DNA from 2 places in the Pseudomonas sp. Marseille-Q1929 genome. Region 2 is predicted to be linked to the other one. Evidence: predicted binding sites of a transcription regulator. Region 2 holds the regulator's gene; the other holds the start of a gene.
What was found. Region 2 encodes sigma-54, which starts transcription at its own class of promoters, with help from an activator protein. Its sites were predicted from a motif close to ANTGGCATNNANNTTGCTNT; they were not measured.
Positions count from the first base shown of each region.

Region 1 (4,895 bases), on a different contig from region 2:
AGTTGTATTGGGTGACGTTGGACATGTTGATCGCAATGCCGTCCTTGTTCGCCGTCGCGTCATTGGCCTTCCATACGCCATCGGTCACCGTACCTGGCACCCAATCCTTGATGGTCAAGGTCGTGCCAGCCACACCGCCGGTCACGATGCTCTTGAGGTTACCGGCACCGTCGAAGGTCAACGTCGAAGGCACAGGCGCTTTCATGTCCGGAGCTGTGCCAGTAGGCGGCGTGCCGTCAGGGTTGCGGCCATCGATCAAGGTGTACGACTGCCATTCGTTGGCGTCGGTCTTCACCACGTACTGCACCATCGGGTGGGCGTTGCCCTGTGAGTCGTACAGCGTGGTGCTGTAGGACGTGGTGAAAGTATCGGTCTTCAGCGGATCAAACGGCTTCTTGCTCTGATCGATGACCGGCTCCGAGGAGTTCAGGTTGCTGCTGGAGTCCACTTTGGTGGACGCCTTTGGCGGCAGGTTGGCCAGGTTCAGTTGCAGGTCGACCAGGCCACCCTTGGTGATCTTGCCATTCTCGTCGGCCGCATAACCTTGCAGGCGCGAGGTGCCGGTGTTGTTGGTGATGTAGCCGTCTTTGTCGGCACGGAAGGCACCGCTACGGGTGTATTCCAGCGAACCGTCGCTGCCCTTCTGCACGAAGAAACCGCCACCCTGGATCGCCATGTCCAGGATGCCGCCGCTGGCGTTCACTTCACCCTGGGTGAACTGCTGGGACACTGCCGCCAGGTTCACACCGTTGCCGATGGTGTTCTGGCCGGTGCCGAGCTTGGACGCGGCGTAGATGTCCGCGAATTCCGCACGCGACGATTTGAAGCCAGTGGTCGCGACGTTGGCGATGTTGTTGCCGGTCACGTCCAGTTGTTTGTTGGCCGCATAGAGGCCGCTAAGGCCGATGTTAAAAGACATGTTTCTCTCCCTCTGCCGTATTTAGCCGGCTCTATGTACCGATAGTCTGAATTTGCGACAGCTTGACGCTGCCCATGCCGCCGGCAAGGTTCAGCAGCATTTCGCCGCCGGTCTTGCTCAATGTCACGCTGGTGACGGTGGCTGGCAGGGAAGTCGCCAGGACAACCGCGTCGCCTTTGTCATTCTTGGTAGTGGCGGTAAAGGTGTAAGTGCCCGCTGCGGCAACCTCACCCTTGTCGTTCTTGCCATCCCAGATAAAGTCGGCCGTACCGGCGCTCTGCGCGCCCATATCGACGGTGCGGACCACGTTGCCGTCTTTGTCGGTGATCTTCACCGAGACATTGCCCACCGCCGACGTAACGGCGACGGAACCGGTCATGCTCTTGCTCGTATCCACCAGGGCCTTGTCGGTCTGGGTGATGATCGAACGCCCCACCAGCGACGACGCTTGCAACGCTTGCGACGAGCTGAAGTTGCTGGAGATCGCATTCACCGAGTCGTTCAGGGTGTTGATGCCTTCCAGGCTGCTGAATTGCGCCAATTGGGCGACGAACGCGCCGTTGTCCTGGGGCGACAGCGGGTTCTGGTTCTTCAGCTGGGTGACCAGCAGTTGCAGGAACGCATCCTTGCCCAGGGACTGGTTGCCCGTGGCAGCAGTAGCGGTGCTCGCGACATTGTTTGTTGCGGTCTTGACCTTGGTGTTGAAAAGGTCCTGGACCGCCGTGTTGGTAGTGGTATCAACAATGGCCATTATTTGGCGCCCCTTATCACTGACCCAGGGTCAGGACCTTCTGCATCATGGCTTTGGCGGTGTTCATCATTTCCGCGTTGGTCTGGAACGAGCGACTGGCGGAAATCATGTCAGCCATTTCCTCGACCACGTTGACGTTGGGGTAGTAGACGTAACCCTTTTCGTTCGCGGCGGGGTGGTTAGGCTCGTAGCGGGCTTCCAGATTGCTCTGGTCTTCAACCACGCCCAGCACCTGCACGCCGGAACCGGCATTGCCCTGGTCCTGGAACAGCGAATCGCTGCCACCGCTCTGGCCGCCCTGGAACATGGTGGCGAACACCGGGTGACGGGCGCGGTAGGTCTGGTCGATGCTCGACGACACGGTTTCGGCGTTGGCGATGTTACTGGCGACGGTGTTCAGACGCGTGGTCTGGGCGCTCATGCCACTACCGGCAATATTGAAAACACTGGACAGGGACATGGCTTACTCTCCACGCAGGGCTGACATCAGCCCTTTGAATTTGCTGTTGAGCAGGGTAAAGCTGGCCTGGAAGTTCACCGAGTTCTCGGCGTAAGCCGATTGCTCCAGCTGGGCGTCGACGGTGTTCTGGTCGATCGACGGCTGCATCGGCGTGCGATACAGCAGCGACTCGTCCCCACTGCTCAGGCCTTGCGCTTCGATATGACGGTTGTTGGTCATGTTCAAGGCGAAGGTGCCGTTCTTGGTCTTGTCCTGCTGTGCAGCGAGCACGGCGGAGAAGTCCAGGTCCCGAGCCTTGTAGTTCGGGGTATCGGCGTTGGCAATGTTGTTGGCCAGGACTTCGGCACGCTGGGCGCGGAAGCCCAGGGCTTGTTCGTGGATACCGAGCGCTTTATCGAAGCTGATGCTCATGGCGGAAACCTTTAGGCTGACCTGCTGTTCGTTGACAGGGTTATAGCAAGGTGTGTGCCAGTTTTTGCAGAGCCCGTATTTGAAGGGTTTGAGGGCAGATTGCCGATGGCAATGCCAGAAAAGCGGCAAGCGGTTTCCGCGTAGCGCCAGTAAAGCGGCAATCCGGGTTGCCGCTATTGAAAGGCTTGCCGCAAAACAAATGTGGGAGCGGGCTTGCTCGCGAATGCAGTCTGTCAGTTGATACATGCATCGACTGACACTGCGCTTTCGCGAGCAAGCCCGCTCCCACATTTTTTACCGTGTACGACTTACTTAGCCTGGTAAATGATGCCCGGGCTGCACTGCACCATCTGGTAATGATCCGGCAAACCGTTCAGCGCTTCGGAAGCACCGAGGAACAGATAGCCACCCCGCTTGAGGGTGCCATGGATGCGCAACAGGATGTCTTTCTTCACTTCGGCCGAGAAGTAGATCAGCACGTTGCGGCAGAACACCATGTCGAACTTGCCCAGGCTGGCGTAGCTGTCGAGCAGGTTGAACGAGCGAAACTCCACGCGGCTCTTGATCGGCGCCTTGACCGCCCAACGCCCCGCCCCTTTCGGGTCAAAGTAACGTTGCAGGCGCTCCTGGGACAAACCCCGGCCCAAGGCCAGGCTGTCGTACTCGCCGGTCTTGCAGTTGGTGAGCATGGTGCCGGACAGGTCGGTGGCAACAATCTGCGCACCGGCCTTCAGTTGGCCCATGTTGGTCCGCTCGAACTCATCGATGGACATCGAGATCGAATACGGTTCCTGCCCCGAGGAGCAGGCCGCCGACCAGATGCGCAAGCGCTGGCCCGGGCTGGCCTTGATGGCTTCCGGCAGCACTTTGCTCTTGAGCACTTCAAACGGGTAGGTGTCACGAAACCACAGGGTTTCGTTGGTGGTCATGGCATCGACCACCATTTCCTTGAGCCCGCTGCGCGGCTGCCCCTGGATACGCTGCACCAGCTCGCCCAACGACTTGATGCCCTGCTGTTCCATCAGCTTGTTGAGACGGCTGGATACCAGGTACTGCTTGTTTTCACCGAGCAATATGCCACAGGCTTTTTCCAGGAAGACCCGGAACTGTTCGAAATCCAAATTACCCGTAGACAATGATACCGCCTCTTAAATCGTGTGACCGCCAGGGGAAATCCCCTAGCCGTGATCTGCTGCCTTGATCCGGTCGACAACCCGGTTTGCCAGGTCATCCGGACGGAATTTGGCCAGGAAGTCATCAGCACCGACCTTCTTGACCATCGCCTGGTTGAATACGCCCGACAATGAAGTATGCAGGATGATATGCAATTTTTGCATGCGTGGATCGTTGCGTATCTCGGCCGTGAGGGTGTATCCGTCCATTTCCGGCATCTCGATGTCGGAAATCATCATCAAGAATTCTTCTTCCGGTTTCTTGCCTTCATCGACCAATTTGCGCAGGTAGTCCAGCGCCTGACGCCCATCATTGAGGGCCACCACGTCTACGCCGACGGTTTGCAGGCAACGGGTCACCTGCTTGCGCGCCACCGAGGAGTCATCCACCGTCAGCACGCGCAGCGAAATCGCCTTGTGCGCCGTCTCGGCGTCGACCACACCGACGGAAATCGCTTCCGAGGTGGGCGCCACTTCGGCGAGGATCTTCTCCACGTCGATGATTTCCACCAACTGATTGTCCACCCGCGTCACCGCCGTGAGGTAGTGATCGCGGCCGGTGCCCTTGGGCGGCGGATGGATCTCTTCCCAGTTCATGTTGACGATGCGCTCCACCGAGCGCACCAGGAAACCCTGGGTCTTGGTGTTGTACTCGGTGATGATCACGAAAGGGTTTTCGCGGTCCTGCAAACCTGCCGAGCCCGTGGCCAGGGACAGGTCAAGGATCGGAATGGTCGCGCCACGGATGTTGGCCACGCCACACACCACCGGGCTGGACTTGGGCATGATCGTCAGCTTGGGGCACTGCAGCACTTCCCGCACCTTGAACACGTTGATGCCGTACAGCTGTTTGCCATCCAGGCGAAAAAGCAACAACTCCAGGCGATTCTGCCCTACCAGCTGTGTGCGCTGGTTTACTGAATCCATTACTCCTGCCATGCCTTGACTCCCACGCTAAAACCTTTGGCCATACCTATAAGGGCAGTGACGCGCACCCAACACTAAACGGCACGAGCTTTGCTATTTATTGGTCATGGATATTAAAACGACAGTTTCCCGACACCTTGACCTGACACGGTATTGCCGCTTGTTTTGCGTACCGCTGGCGCTGCTTGCCTTGGGCTTGGGCACCACGGCCCGCGCGGACAACGTCACCTTGCCTGATCTACTTATCGGCGTCAC
Region 1 is NZ_JAFLWU010000040.1:39,664-44,558, reverse strand. It holds gene flgE (flagellar hook protein FlgE) at 1-919, opposite strand, end outside; gene flgD (flagellar hook assembly protein FlgD) at 951-1,670, opposite strand; gene flgC (flagellar basal body rod protein FlgC) at 1,687-2,130, opposite strand; gene flgB (flagellar basal body rod protein FlgB) at 2,134-2,541, opposite strand; gene cheR (protein-glutamate O-methyltransferase CheR) at 2,850-3,677, opposite strand; gene J1G37_RS26810 (chemotaxis protein CheV) at 3,720-4,652, opposite strand; gene flgA (flagellar basal body P-ring formation chaperone FlgA) at 4,747-4,895, shown strand, end outside.
Region 1: the regulator sigma-54 is predicted to act here: its motif matches at 2,584-2,603, upstream of flgB (flagellar basal body rod protein FlgB).

Region 2 (4,895 bases):
ATGTAAATGACCAGCGACTTGCTGCAACGCGGCAAACACATCAAATTGGCGATTTTCGACGTGGACGGCGTGCTGACTGACGGCCGCCTGTACTTCCTCGAAGATGGCAGCGAATTCAAGACCTTCAACACTCTCGACGGCCAAGGCATCAAGATGCTGATGGCGGCGGGCGTGCAAACGGCAATTATCAGCGGCAGAAAAACCCCCGTTGTGGAACGCCGTGCACAAAACCTGGGGATTCCTCACCTGTATCAGGGCCGCGAGGATAAACTGGTGGTTCTGGACGAGCTTCTTGGCCAACTCAACCTAAGCTATGAGCAGGTCGCCTACTTGGGCGACGACTTGCCTGACCTGCCGGTGATCCGCCGGGTCGGCCTGGGCATGGCCGTCGCTAATGCGGCGGCGTTTGTTCGCGAGCACGCCCACGGCATCACCACCGCCCGCGGCGGTGAAGGTGCCGCCCGCGAGTTCTGCGAGCTGATCCTGCGTGCCCAAGGCAGCCTTGAAGCGGCCCACGCCGCCTACCTATAGAGCGTTTTATGCTGAGTAAAAAGATTCGCAACTTCCTGTTATTCGGGGTCATCGCCGCGCTGTTCCTGGCGGTGGGCTACTGGAATATCAGCCCGGAGCGCTTTCTCGACCAGCCTGTCGCGCAGGTTGATCAAGGCGCTATCGACTATTACGCCACCAATGCCTACAGCATCCAGTACCTGCCGGATGGCAAGGTGCAGTACGAGATCACCTCGGACAAGGTCGAGCATTTGAAGACCTCCGAAGTGACCCTGCTGACCAACCCGGACATGAACATCTACCGCGGCACCGAGTTTCCGTGGCACGTCACCAGCAAGCGTGGCGAGGTCAACCCGGACGGCACCGAAGTGGAACTGATCGATTCGGTACGCGTTGCGCGCACCGATGATAAAAACCGTGACACCGTGATTACCAGCAGTCGCATGACCGTATTCCCGCAGAAGCAATATGCGCAGACCGAGCAAGACGTTAGAATCGACGGCGCTGGCGGGGTATCGACTGGCAAGGGAATGAAAGCGTATTTGAAAGAAAGCAGGATACACCTGCTATCGAACGTAAGAGGACAGTATGAGGCTCGTTAAAACTCTCCCTATTTTGCTCAGTCTGGGCGCAGCACTGGGAAGCGTGAGCGCCTGGGCTCTGCCGAACGATAGCCAGCAACCGATCCACATTTCGGCTGACGATGCGCAACTGGACGACAAGCAAGGCGTCGCCACCTACACCGGCGGCGTAATCATCACCCAAGGCTCGATGAAGATCACCGGCAACACGGTGACCCTGACCCGTACCCCCAATGGCGACATTGATGTGGTGACCTCGGTGGGCAACCTGGCTTACTTCGAACAGAAGCAGTCGCCTACCGACACCGGCCCGATGAAGGGCTACGGCAAGACCATCCAGTACCACGCCCAGCAGAACCGCATTGTCCTGATCGACCAAGCCAAGGTGCTCAGCCCGGACGGCAACTCCACGGAAGGCGAGAAAATCACCTACGACACCGTGAAGCAGATCGCCAACGCCGGCCGCGCCAATGGCTCCAAGGTGACCGCACCACGTCCGCGTATCGACATGGTTATCCAGCCGAAGAAGAAGGCCGAGTAATGGCAACCCTGAAAGCCCAGCATCTGGCCAAGGCCTATAAAAGCCGGCAGGTCGTGCGTGACGTCAGCCTGTCGATCGACAGCGGCCAGATCGTCGGCTTGCTCGGCCCCAACGGCGCCGGCAAGACGACCTGCTTCTATATGATCGTCGGCCTGGTCCAGGCGGATCAGGGTCGCGTGCTGATCGACGACCTGGATGTGAGCCACCAGCCCATGCACGGTCGTGCACGCGCCGGTATCGGCTATCTTCCGCAGGAGGCGTCGATCTTCCGCAAACTGTCGGTAGCCGACAACATCATGGCGATTCTCGAGACCCGCAAGGAACTCGACCGTGACGGCCGTCGCAAGGAGCTGGAAAGCCTGCTGCAGGAGTTCCACATCAACCACATCCGCGACAACCTCGGCATGAGCTTGTCGGGTGGTGAGCGTCGTCGTGTGGAAATCGCCCGTGCCCTGGCTACCGCGCCGAAGTTCATCTTGCTGGATGAACCGTTTGCTGGTGTCGACCCGATCTCGGTCGGCGATATCAAGCAGATCATCCATCACCTCAAGGCGAAGGGCATCGGCGTACTGATCACCGACCACAACGTGCGTGAAACCCTCGATATCTGCGAGACCGCGTATATCGTCAACGATGGCCAACTGATCGCCGAAGGCGATTCAGCCACTATCCTGGCCAACGAACTGGTGAAGGAAGTGTACCTGGGTCACGAGTTCCGCCTGTAAACACCGTGGTGTCACGGCCTGTTTGCCAAGGTGCGCGGGAGTCAATAGGAACCTCCGGATTTTTATTGTTACCGCGCTCTAGGCAAAGCCCGCGATATCAGGCATATAATTTGCTTATGTTTGGCGCTCACGCGCCCTGTCGTGGATGGCGCATTGCGCCGGCGAATAAGGTGTTAAGCCCCTGCCATGAAACCATCGCTAGTCCTGAGAATGGGCCAGCAGCTGACGATGACACCGCAGCTGCAACAGGCCATCCGCCTGCTCCAATTGTCGACCCTGGACCTGCAACAGGAAATCCAGGAGGCCCTGGAGTCCAATCCGATGCTCGAACGCCAGGAAGAAGGCGACGACTTCGATAACGCAGACCCGCTGGCCGACAACATCGAGCAAAAACCCAACTCCGACGTGCAAGAACCTTCCTACCAGGAAACCGCCCCAACGGTGGATAACCTGGAAGAAGGCGAATGGAACGAACGCATTCCCAACGAGCTTCCCGTGGACACCGCCTGGGAAGACGTCTACCAGACCAGCGCCAGCAGCCTGCCCAGCAACGATGACGACGAGTGGGACTTCACCACCCGCACCTCCGCTGGCGAGAGCCTGCAGAGCCATCTGCTGTGGCAACTGAACCTCGCGCCGATGTCGGACACCGATCGCCTGATCGCCGTGACCCTGATCGACTGCATCAACAACCAGGGCTACCTGGACGAGACGCTAGAGGAGATCCTCGAAGCGTTCGACCCGGAGCTGGACATCGAACTGGACGAGATCGAAGCCGTCCTGCACCGCATCCAACAGTTCGAGCCCGCCGGTATCGGCGCCCGCACCCTCAGCGAATGCCTGCTGCTGCAATTGCGCCAACTGCCCGCCAAGACCCCTTGGCTCGCTGAAGCCCAACGCCTGGTCACGGATTACATCGACCTGCTGGGCAGCCGTGACTACAGCCAGCTGATGCGCCGCATGAAGCTCAAGGAAGACGACCTGCGCCAGGTCATCGAACTGGTGCAGAGCCTCAACCCGCGCCCAGGCTCGCAGATCGAGTCCAGCGAAGCCGAATATGTGGTCCCTGACGTGATCGTGCGCAAGGACAACGAGCGCTGGTTGGTGGAGCTGAATCAGGAATCGGTGCCACGCCTGCGGGTCAACCCGCAATACGCGGGCTTTGTGCGCCGTGCCGACACCAGCGCCGACAACACCTTCATGCGCAACCAGTTGCAGGAGGCCCGCTGGTTCATCAAGAGCCTGCAGAGCCGCAACGAAACCCTGATGAAGGTCGCGACCCAGATCGTCGAGCACCAGCGCGGCTTCCTGGAATACGGCGACGAAGCGATGAAACCGTTGGTGCTGCACGACATCGCCGAGGCGGTCGGCATGCACGAGTCGACGATTTCACGGGTGACCACGCAAAAATTCATGCATACCCCACGGGGTATTTATGAGCTGAAATACTTTTTCTCCAGCCACGTCAGCACCTCCGAAGGCGGCGAATGCTCGTCCACGGCGATCCGCGCGATCATCAAAAAACTGGTTGCCGCGGAAAATCAGAAAAAGCCATTGAGTGACAGTAAGATCGCTGGTTTACTGGAGGCACAAGGCATTCAGGTCGCCCGTCGAACCGTCGCCAAGTACCGCGAGTCCCTCGGGATCGCGCCTTCCAGCGAGCGTAAGCGTTTGATGTGACGGGCGGGCCACAGCGTTCCAGTGGTGGGTATTCCTGCCCACCGCTTTATGCACTGGCAACGAAGGAGAAGCTGTATGCAAGTCAACATCAGTGGACACCAACTGGAAGTGACCGAACCGCTGCGCGCCTATATCGGCGAAAAACTCAAAAGAATTGAGGGGCATTTCGACAAGATCACCAACGTGCAAGTCATCATGACTGTCGAAAAGCTGAAGCAGAAAATCGAAGCCACCTTGCGTATACCCGGCGGGGAAGTAGTCGCCAATGCCGAGCATTCAGATATGTATGCCGCCATTGACGACCTGACCGACAAGCTGGATCGCCAAATCAAAAAGCATAAGGAAAAGCAGCAGAGCCTTCTCCAGGGCACTGGCCGCTAACACTCCCCACCCATGATTCGACTTGAAACCATCCTGACCCCCGGCCGTTCCCTCGTGAACGCGCCGGGCGGCAGTAAAAAGAAAGCCCTCGAACAAATTGCCAACCTGATCAGCCGCGAAGTGCCTGACCTGGAGATGCAAGATGTGTACGAGGCTCTGATTGCCCGTGAAAAACTCGGTTCCACCGGTTTTGGCAACGGCATCGCCATTCCCCATTGCCGCCTCAAAAGCTGTGAGGCACCTGTCAGCGCCCTGCTGCACCTGGACGCTCCCATCGATTTCGACGCCATCGACGGCGCACCGGTTGACCTGCTGTTCGTTCTGCTGGTCCCGCAAGCCGCCACCGATGCTCACCTGGAACTGCTCCGTCAGATCGCCAGCATGCTCGACCGCAAGGAAGTACGCGACAAACTGCGCAGCGCCAGCAGCAACGAGGCGCTGTACCAGGTTGTCCTGGATGAACAGAACGGGCAGTAA
Region 2 is NZ_JAFLWU010000001.1:522,401-527,295, forward strand. It holds gene J1G37_RS02380 (KpsF/GutQ family sugar-phosphate isomerase) at 1-6, shown strand, start outside; gene J1G37_RS02385 (HAD family hydrolase) at 7-531, shown strand; gene lptC (LPS export ABC transporter periplasmic protein LptC) at 540-1,112, shown strand; gene lptA (lipopolysaccharide transport periplasmic protein LptA) at 1,099-1,632, shown strand; gene lptB (LPS export ABC transporter ATP-binding protein) at 1,632-2,357, shown strand; gene J1G37_RS02405 (RNA polymerase factor sigma-54) at 2,544-4,037, shown strand; gene raiA (ribosome-associated translation inhibitor RaiA) at 4,113-4,418, shown strand; gene ptsN (PTS IIA-like nitrogen regulatory protein PtsN) at 4,431-4,895, shown strand.